4 regions of the Pseudomonas sp. S04 genome follow, and region 1 is predicted to be linked to each of the others. Evidence: riboswitches for the same ligand, from Rfam matches in the RefSeq annotation. Region 1 holds a riboswitch; each other region holds the start of a gene.
The links. Region 1 has a riboswitch for cobalamin ahead of PspS04_RS14325 (ABC transporter substrate-binding protein). Riboswitches for the same ligand answer to the same signal wherever they lie in the genome.

Region 1 (2,199 bases):
TGAGGTACGCAGTAGCATCGCCGTCATTGCGCCAGGTCGTAGCTGTTGAGGGCAGTAGCCAGGGTTTCAAGGCCGTCGAACATCCGCACGCTGGCCTGCATGGCCATGGCGTCGAGGATAATGATGCGGTTGTGTTTGACCGCGTCCATGTTGCGGGTCACCGGGTCGCTGCGCAGGAATTGCAGTTTCTTTTGATAGTCGTCAGCTGGAAAACGCCGACGATCCATGCGCGCGATGACCAGGAAGGTCGGGTTCGCCTTGGCAATGGTTTCCCAGCCGACGCTTGGCCACTCTTCGTCGGACTCCACCACGTTGCGCACGCCCAGGGTATTGAGCATGAAGTCGGGAATACCCTTGTGTCCGGCGACATAGGGATCGATATCCAGGCTGGCGCTGGAGAACCAGACCAGCGCGCTGGTGTGCTTCAGGTCCTGGTTCTGCACCGTGGCCACCGATTTGGCCAGGCTGGCTTTGAGCTGCGCGTTCAACTGCTGCGCACGCTCCTGGACATCAAAAATCTCCCCTAGCTGGCTGATGCTCTTATAGAGACTGTCGACCCGGAACGGCGCCAGGCGAGTACCGTCGGCCCCCACCAGGTTGTCCTTGGACTCACAGTCCGAGGGCATCAGGTAGGTCGCAATCTTCAGCTCGTCAAACTGCTCCCGTGTACCCACCACCCCTTGCGGACCTACCATCCACTCCAGCTCGACGGCGACCAACTCCGGGCGCTTGCCGATTACCGACTCGAAACTTGGATCGTTATCGGCCAGGCGTTCGATCCCGGCGTTTTGCGCCTGGTACTGGGGCAACACATCGTTGAACCACAGGGAAGTCCCGACCAGTTTGTCTCCCAGCCCCAGGGCAAAGAGCATTTCGGTCCCGGCCTGGCCAATCGTCACGGCCCGAGCCGGGGCGTGGGCGAAGGTCTGTGTGCTGCCACAGTTTTGCAGCGTCAGCGGGTACTGAGTGGGCGCAGCCTGGGCCAGTGAACAAAGACCCAGGCCCGTGGCGAGGGCGACAACGCGGGGCAGCAGCATGATGCAATCTCCATTTGAACCGTACACGGAGCTGGGGTGTAGGGCCTGGAAACACATCAACGAGCGCTGCCGAAAAGCCGGGCAGGGGTCGATCACCAAAGTGACGCACGCGCAAGGATGTCCCTCCCGGACACCCCGCCGGTTAGTGATTGTTGCGTCGCCGGCAGGTCTCCTGACTGATGCGTCATGGCGTGCTCCAGCCTTCCCGGGTGATCCCAGTGGCAGTTAAGGAGCAGGCTCAGCACCTACAGTTGCGGGGGCAGTTCCGTTTGATGCGTTGCGCGCATCACGGATTCCCTATTATTCCCAAGTGGAAACCGGCGGCGGCATGGTAGTCGATTGGGGAGTTGGAGGCGAACGTATGTTCTGTTCACGGGCTACAAAACCCGCGGCGATTCAGAGTGGGGGCGTTGTGGCTTACTTGATCGATGTCAACCACATGGAACGGGCGGCTCTGTAGTCTCTAGAGACCGACATCCCGTGCGCTTGTGGCGTAGCGGGTTGTCTTGACTCTAGGCGAAGCCACCATGATCTATCCGCTTCTTCTGACGCTGCACCTGTTTGCCGCCCTGATCTTTATCGGCACGGTGTTCTTTGAGGTCCTGTTCCTGGAAAACATCCGCAAACAGCTACCCGCCAGGGTCATGCTGCTGGTCGAGCAGGGCATCGGTCGGCGCGCGCGTTCGCTGATGCCGTGGGTGCTGCTGGTGTTATTCAGTGCGGGGCTGGGCATGGTCTGGCTGCGCTACCTGCCAGTCCTTGGCGCACCATGGGCTTCATCGTTCGGCACATTACTGGCCTTGAAAATCGTGGTGGCCGCAAGCGTACTGCTGCACTTCCTGATGGCCATGTTTTTGTTCAAAAGTGGCCGAATGAGCCCGCGATACCTGCGGTTCATACACGTCAGCCTGTTCTGTCACATGATCGTTATCGTGCTGCTGGCCAAGGCTATGTTCTATCTGACCTGGTGATCGGCGTTGACCGGTGGTCTGTCCTTCCAGGACTTTGTTTGTGCTTGACGCAAATCAAGGCGTATTGATCACACTGTTGATCCGCAGCCAGTCTCGGAGCCCCGTCATGCTCGATATCCTACACAACCCCGGCGAGCTGATCGCCCGCTGCGATCAGGGCGTACTCGATCCCAACTTCAGGTTTGACCAAC
Region 2 (2,199 bases), 1.4 Mb from region 1:
GTGCCGTCGATCACCCCCAGCACCGGCACGCCGAAGTGGCGCGCCAGGTCGGCACTGGACGGGGTACCGTCGAACAAGCCCATGACCCCTTCGATCAGGATCAGGTCAGCCTCGGCGGCGGCTTCCCACAACAGACGGCGACTTTCCTGCTCGCCGACCATCCACATGTCCAACTGATACACCGGCTGGCCACTGGCACGTTCGAGAATCATCGGGTCGAGAAAATCCGGGCCGCACTTGAACACCCGGACCTTGCGCCCCTGATTGCGGTGCAAACGGGCCAGGGCCGCGGTGACGGTGGTCTTACCCTGCCCGGAGGCTGGCGCGGCGATCAGTACCGCCGGGCAAAAACGACTGCTGGTCATGAAAAGAGGCTCACAGCTCGACGCCTTTTTGCGCCTTGATCCCGGCCTGGAACGCATGCTTGATCACGCCCATTTCGGTGACGGTGTCAGCCAGTTCGATCATTTGCTCTTTGGCCGCGCGGCCGGTAACCACCACGTGTTGCATCGGCGGGCGGGCTTGCAGGTCGCTGAGCACCTGATCGAGATCGAGGTAGCCATGCTTGAGGGCGATGTTCAGCTCATCGAGCACCACCAGGCCGATGGCCGGGTCGCGCAGCAGTTCGCGGGACACCTGCCAGGCGGCCTCGGCAGCGGCGATATCGCGCTGGCGGTCCTGGGTTTCCCAGGTGAACCCTTCGCCCATCACATGAAACCGCACCTGCTCCGGGAAGCGCCGGAAGAACAGCTCCTCGCCCGTGCTGTTGCGGCCCTTGATGAACTGCACCACACCGCACTGCATGCCATGGCCCATGGCGCGGGCGAGCATGCCGAACGCCGAACTGCTCTTGCCTTTGCCGTTGCCGGTCAGCACCAGCAGCAGGCCACATTCGTTGGGTGAGTTGGCAATACGCTCATCGATCACGGCTTTTTTGCGCTGCATGCGCGCCAGATGGCGTTCGTCACGATCAGGGGAATCAGTCATGGGGGAGCTCTCCGTTGAGGCTGGATAACGGCGGGCAGGCATAGAAATAGACGGCAAGAAGCCTGGCATCGCCCACCGTGATGCCGCTGGATGGATCAGGCCGGTCTCCGGGCTCATGAGTGGCGCGCTGGCCGGACGACGCGCCTTCCCATATCGGACACCGATACAGTGGCTCAAAGCGTCGTTTTCACTCATTTACCGTTGCGGGGGCAGCGCCGGGATCGTCACCCGTTCTGTCATAGAACGCGCGCTCACCGGCTTCCCTGTTTCACTCGATCGACCCTGGGGTCACCGAGCACCTGAAACAAGTCGCGAAGGTTAGTGGGTTGGGGGTGGAGCGTCAATTAAAGCCGGGCTAATCGGCAGCAAGAATGCAAAGCGCCACCTGACGAATTGAACCTAAGGTCATGCTGACGCCTCTATGGCTTAAGCAGTGCATTCTAAGGGAGAGCCGCATGTCCACGTCCCGCCTCGTTGGTGTCATCGCCCTGGCCGCAGGCCTGGTCGCCTGTGGAGAATCCTCGAGCCTCAGGGTCGAGGATGGCACCGGGCCTTCGCCCAAGCTGCCTGAACCCAACAAAACCCTTATTCCCACGGTCAACATCGCGCCCGCTGTCGGCTGGGCCAATGGCGCCAAGCCAACCGCAGCGCCCGGCACCCAGGTAGTCGCCTTTGCCGAAGGATTGGAGCATCCGCGCTGGCTCTATGTACTGCCCAATGGCGATGTACTGGTCGCAGAAACCAATGCGCCAGCCAAGCCTGAAGATGGCAAGGGCATCCGTGGCTGGGTCATGGGCAAGGTCATGGACCGCGCTGGGGCCGCGGTGCCCAGCGCCAACCGCATCACCCTGCTGCGCGACAGCAACCACGATGGCGTGGCCGAAACCCGCAGCAGTTTTATCGAAAACCTCAATTCGCCGTTTGGAATGACCTTGGTCGGCAACGACCTATACGTCGCCGACACCGATCGTTTGCTGCGCTTCAACTATGTCGAGGGACAAACCTCGATCACCACCAAACCCATGAAAGTCATCGACCTGCCCGGTGGCACGCTGAATCACCACTGGACCAAAAACGTCATTGCCAGCCAGGACGGCAGCAAGTTGTATGTCACGGTGGGCTCCAACAGCAATGTCGGGGAAAACGGCCTGGAGCAGGAACAGGGCCGCGCCGCTATCTGGGAGGTGGATCGTGCCACCGGCAATCAGCGGA
Region 3 (2,199 bases), 790 kb from region 1:
CGCTGACGAAGTCAGCAATCTTTTGATCTGGCTCTGGCTCTGGCTCTGGCTCTGGCTTTTGATCCTGGGCGCCCCGTTAACCACGCTGGCCGAACGCAGGCTTGAAGCCGTGGGTAACCCGGCAGGACGCCGGGTTAGCCGCCCCGCGCCATGGATGGCGCGTGGCGGCGGCCCACGGATTCAAGCCGGAGTGAGGGAACACCGAGCCTAAGCGAGGTGCCGAGTGGTGGGGCAAGAGCCTTTTGCTTACTTTTGGGCTCCTCCAAAAGTGAGCCGCTGTAAAAGCGGAACCATAGGAGGCCATTACCGCAAAAATGGATATGTACTCGGTCTAATCCAACACCCCAGAGGCCGCCACACGAGCAAGCCCCCTCGCCACAGACCGCTACAAAGTTGTGTAGATACCTATGCCCATCGCGGGCAAACCCGCTGCCACCAGTGTTCCCACTCCCCTGTAGGAGCAAGGCTTGCCCGCGATGGCCGCATTCCTGGCACCACAGAACACGGCATGAACATTGACCCGCCCCGACGCGATGCGTAGCCTTGCGCCTTCGAGGTTCTTTGGCGCGTGCGCCGAAGCTAAGAAGGGAACGCGGTTGATGCCGCGGCTGCCCCCGCAACTGTGAACGGTGCTGTTTCTGCCAGGCCACTGCACGCTTGATCTCAAGCGGCGGGAAGGCGCAGGAACCGCCAGTCGAAAGACCGGCCCACCGTCAGCCAGGAGACCTGCCTCGATCCAGATTCTCACTACAACCGGGCGGGGTGATCCGGTGGCGAACGCTTTCCGCACGCCTGCGCGTTGTGGCTTCTCGTCCCGTATGCCCGCCACCTTGCCAAAGGGCATCCGATGAAAACACTGGCCAAACTCCCCGTCACCATCGTCACCGGCTTCCTCGGCTCGGGTAAAACCACCTTGCTTCGGCACATGCTCGACAACGCCCAGGGCCGTCGCATTGCGGTGATCGTCAACGAGTTCGGCGAGCTGGGCATCGACGGCGACATCCTCAAGCAGTGCACCATCGGTTGCACCGAAGAAGAAGCTACAGGCCGGGTGTATGAGCTGGCCAACGGCTGCCTGTGCTGCACCGTCCAGGAAGAGTTTTTCCCGGTGATGCGCGAACTGGTGGCCCGTCGCGGCGACCTCGACCACATCCTCATCGAAACCTCCGGCCTGGCCTTGCCCAAGCCGCTGGTCCAGGCCTTCCAGTGGCCGGAAATCCGCAGCGCCTGCACAGTCGACGCGGTGATCACCGTGGTCGACAGCCCGGCCGTGGCCGCTGGCACCTTCGCCGCCTTCCCGGACCAGGTCGACGCCCAGCGCAAACTCGACCCGAACCTGGACCACGAGTCGCCGCTGCACGAACTGTTCGCTGACCAACTGGCCAGTGCCGACCTGGTAATCCTCAACAAGGCCGACCTGATCAGCCCTGAAGACCTGGCCCGGGTACGCCTGGAAGTTGCCGAGGAGCTGCCGCCAGCGGTCAAGATCATCGAAGCCAGCAGCGGGCGCTTGCCGCTCGACGTGCTGATTGGCCTGGGTGCCGGTTCCGAAGAACACATCGACAGCCGCCACAGCCATCACGATCACCATCACGACGGTGATGATCACGATGACCACGATCACGACGCCTTTGACTCGATCTCCATCGAACTGCCGCAAGCCGACGAAAGCCTGCTGCTCGATGCCTTGACCCAACTGGTGGTCCAGCACGGCATCCTGCGGGTCAAGGGTTTCGCCGCGATCCCGAACAAGCCGATGCGCTTGCTGATCCAGGGCGTGGGCACGCGCTTCGACAAGCATTTCGACCGGCAGTGGGGCGCGGACGAAGCACGTACCACACGCCTGGTGCTGATCGGCCAGGCGCTGGATGCGTCCTTGCTCGAAGCGCAACTGCGCGCCGCGCTCAGCGTCTGACCCATGCACCTGCTCAGGACCCAGCCCGGCGGTTTTGTTGCCGACGACAACATTGCCGACCTCGGGCAAACCCCCGCCGACCTGGTGATCCTGTGCAGCGGCGACTCCAGCCTGGCACTGTTGGCCGAAGTGGCCCAGCAACTGCCGGATGACTACCCGAGCCTGCGCCTGGCCAACCCGATGCAGGTGCAGAACCATGCGTCGGTCGACCTCTACGTCGACCAGGTGCTGCGCCATGCCAAGGTCATCCTGATTTCGCTGCACGGTGGCATCAGCTATTGGCG
Region 4 (2,199 bases), 640 kb from region 1:
CAATTGGGTATACAGCGCGTGGGCTTCGGCCTGTTGGTTGTCGATGACCATGACATCGTCCTGGCCCTTGAACCATTGGTTGTCGCTGCCGAACACCAGTACGTGGCCATCGGGCAGTTCGGCCTTGCCCTCGGCCTGCAGGCCCCAGTCGGTGAAGCCCCAGTAGTCGTTGTGATTGAGCACCCGGGTGCCGCCGCCTTCGAGGTTGTAGACCCGGGTGTAGCGGGTGTCCCAGTCGTTGACGTGGCCTTTGAGGAAGTAGCTCAGGTCTTGATTGACCTGCTGTTCGAAGGTCGCCGTGGCGATCTGTTGCACCCGGTCGTTGCTGGTGTTGCGGTTGTCCGTGGGGCGGGCGAAGTCCAGGTTGGCGTCGCTGTACTGGTAGAACAGTTCCAGGCGCGAATCGTCGCCGAAGGCCTGGGTGGCCTTGGCGCCAAAGGTGCTGACTTCGTAGCCGCGCTTGCGGTCGGTGGCGGTGCTGCGCATGTCACTGCTGCGAAATGGCTGGTAGCCGTCGGAGACGTTGTGGCTGACGTACGCCAGCAAGCCAAGGTCGCCAAAGCCGTTGCTGACGATCTGTTCGGCGCGCGCGTCGCCGCTGTGGCCCATGAAACTGTCCAGGCCCATGTTGACTTCACCGGAGGTCTCGCGGGTCTGGGCGCTGCGGGTGACGATGTTGATCACCCCGGCCACGGCCTGGGTGCCGAACAGCAGGCTTTGTCCGCCCTTGAGCACTTCGATGCGTTCGATGGCATTGGCCGGCAGGGTGTCGAGGTAGAGCCCACCGTACAGGCGATTGTTCAGGCGCACGCCATCGAGCAGGATCAGCGTGTCGTCGTTGCGCCCACCCAGCAGCGAATAGTTGGCGTAGTCGAAGGGGCCGTTTTTCGGCGCGACGTAGAGGCCGGGCACTGACATCTGCAGCACGCGGGTGATGTCGGCGTCGGGGCCGGCGCGTTCGATCCGGGCGCGGTCGATGATCTCGACCTTGCTGCCGAACCGCGCCATTTCGGCGACGGTGGTGGATTCCACCGACGGGGCGCTGACGAGTTGCTGGTCGAGGGTCATGGCCGAGGTGTCGGCCAGGGCGGGTGGGCTGATCAGGCAGAGCAGGGCGCCACAGGCATACAGTCGCGCAGGACGCTGGTCCTGGCTGGAAGGAGTTGGAATCTGAGTCATTTTTGGTCTTCTCGAAAAAAATCTTCGCAGAAGCACGCAGGAGAAAGTACCGGACACGCGCCAATACCGGCCCATGCCCGCCCACCGCAGGTTTGCCAAACAGAAATTCCAGGCCGGTCTCCGGGCTTGCGAGGCTCGAAGCGTTCACCTTCCCAGGCCTTTGGGCCCAGTGGTCTGTCGAACGCGTCACTCGCTTACCGTTGCGGGGGCAGCACCGGACTAACCCTGAAAGGGCGCACCGGTTTCCCGTTTCACCTCATGCACGGCGGCATGAGACACCTGAAACTGGGCGGTATCTGAACACTCGGATGACCGTTCGTCAAATAATCAGGTGGGCGCTAGGTGCAAGGCTTGCTCGCGATGGCCGTAGGTATCTACACAAATTTGTAGCGGCCTGGGGCGAGGGAGCTTGCTTGCGTGGCGGCCTCTGGGGGGTTGGATTAGGCGGGGTACATATCCATTTCTGCGGTAACGGCCTCCTATGGTTCCGCCTGACGGCGGCTCACTTTTGGACAGCGCAAAAGTAAGCAAAACGCTCTTTCCCCACCACTCGGTGCCTCGCTTAGGCTCGGCATGCCCGTACTCCGACATTGATTTGGGGGGCCGCCGCAATGGGCCCTCCCTGGCCCAGTGCGGCTAAACCGGCGTCCTGCCGGTTTACCCCCCAAATCAATATCGGACTCCGGCCAGCGTGGTTAACGGGGCGCCCAGGATCAAAAACAAAGCGAGGCGGCCTTAAAGCCGACCTGATCGCTGGGGCATGCGCGGTGTGGCTTCTACTTCCTAAGACGCTGACGAAGTCAGCAATCTTTTGATCTGGCTCTGGCTCTGGCTCTGGCTCTGGCTCTGGCTTTTGATCCTGGGCGCCCCGTTAACCACGCTGGCCGAACGCAGGCTTGAAGCCGTGGGTAACCCGGCAGGACGCCGGGTTAGCCGCCCCGCGCCATGGATGGCGCGTGGCGGCGGCCCACGGATTCAAGCCGGAGTGAGGGCACACCGAGCCTAAGCGAGGTGCCGAGT

Region 2: linked by a shared signal. The riboswitch ahead of cobO (cob(I)yrinic acid a,c-diamide adenosyltransferase) and the one ahead of PspS04_RS14325 (ABC transporter substrate-binding protein) in region 1 are both predicted to bind cobalamin.
Region 3: linked by a shared signal. The riboswitch ahead of cobW (cobalamin biosynthesis protein CobW) and the one ahead of PspS04_RS14325 (ABC transporter substrate-binding protein) in region 1 are both predicted to bind cobalamin.
Region 4: linked by a shared signal. The riboswitch ahead of PspS04_RS17205 (TonB-dependent receptor plug domain-containing protein) and the one ahead of PspS04_RS14325 (ABC transporter substrate-binding protein) in region 1 are both predicted to bind cobalamin.

Annotation. Positions count from the first base shown of each region.
Region 1 is NZ_CP019427.1:3,246,062-3,248,260, reverse strand. Features, by position in the region: gene PspS04_RS14330 (FecCD family ABC transporter permease) at 1-27, opposite strand, end outside; gene PspS04_RS14325 (ABC transporter substrate-binding protein) at 24-1,037, opposite strand; cobalamin riboswitch at 1,183-1,374, opposite strand; gene PspS04_RS14320 (CopD family copper resistance protein) at 1,565-2,008, shown strand.
Region 2 is NZ_CP019427.1:4,639,306-4,641,504, forward strand. Features, by position in the region: gene PspS04_RS20535 (cobyrinate a,c-diamide synthase) at 1-365, opposite strand, end outside; gene cobO (cob(I)yrinic acid a,c-diamide adenosyltransferase) at 376-987, opposite strand; cobalamin riboswitch at 1,069-1,305, opposite strand; gene PspS04_RS20545 (PQQ-dependent sugar dehydrogenase) at 1,443-2,199, shown strand, end outside.
Region 3 is NZ_CP019427.1:2,451,101-2,453,299, forward strand. Features, by position in the region: cobalamin riboswitch at 538-748, shown strand; gene cobW (cobalamin biosynthesis protein CobW) at 848-1,915, shown strand; gene cobN (cobaltochelatase subunit CobN) at 1,919-2,199, shown strand, end outside.
Region 4 is NZ_CP019427.1:3,890,006-3,892,204, reverse strand. Features, by position in the region: gene PspS04_RS17205 (TonB-dependent receptor plug domain-containing protein) at 1-1,068, opposite strand, end outside; cobalamin riboswitch at 1,274-1,477, opposite strand.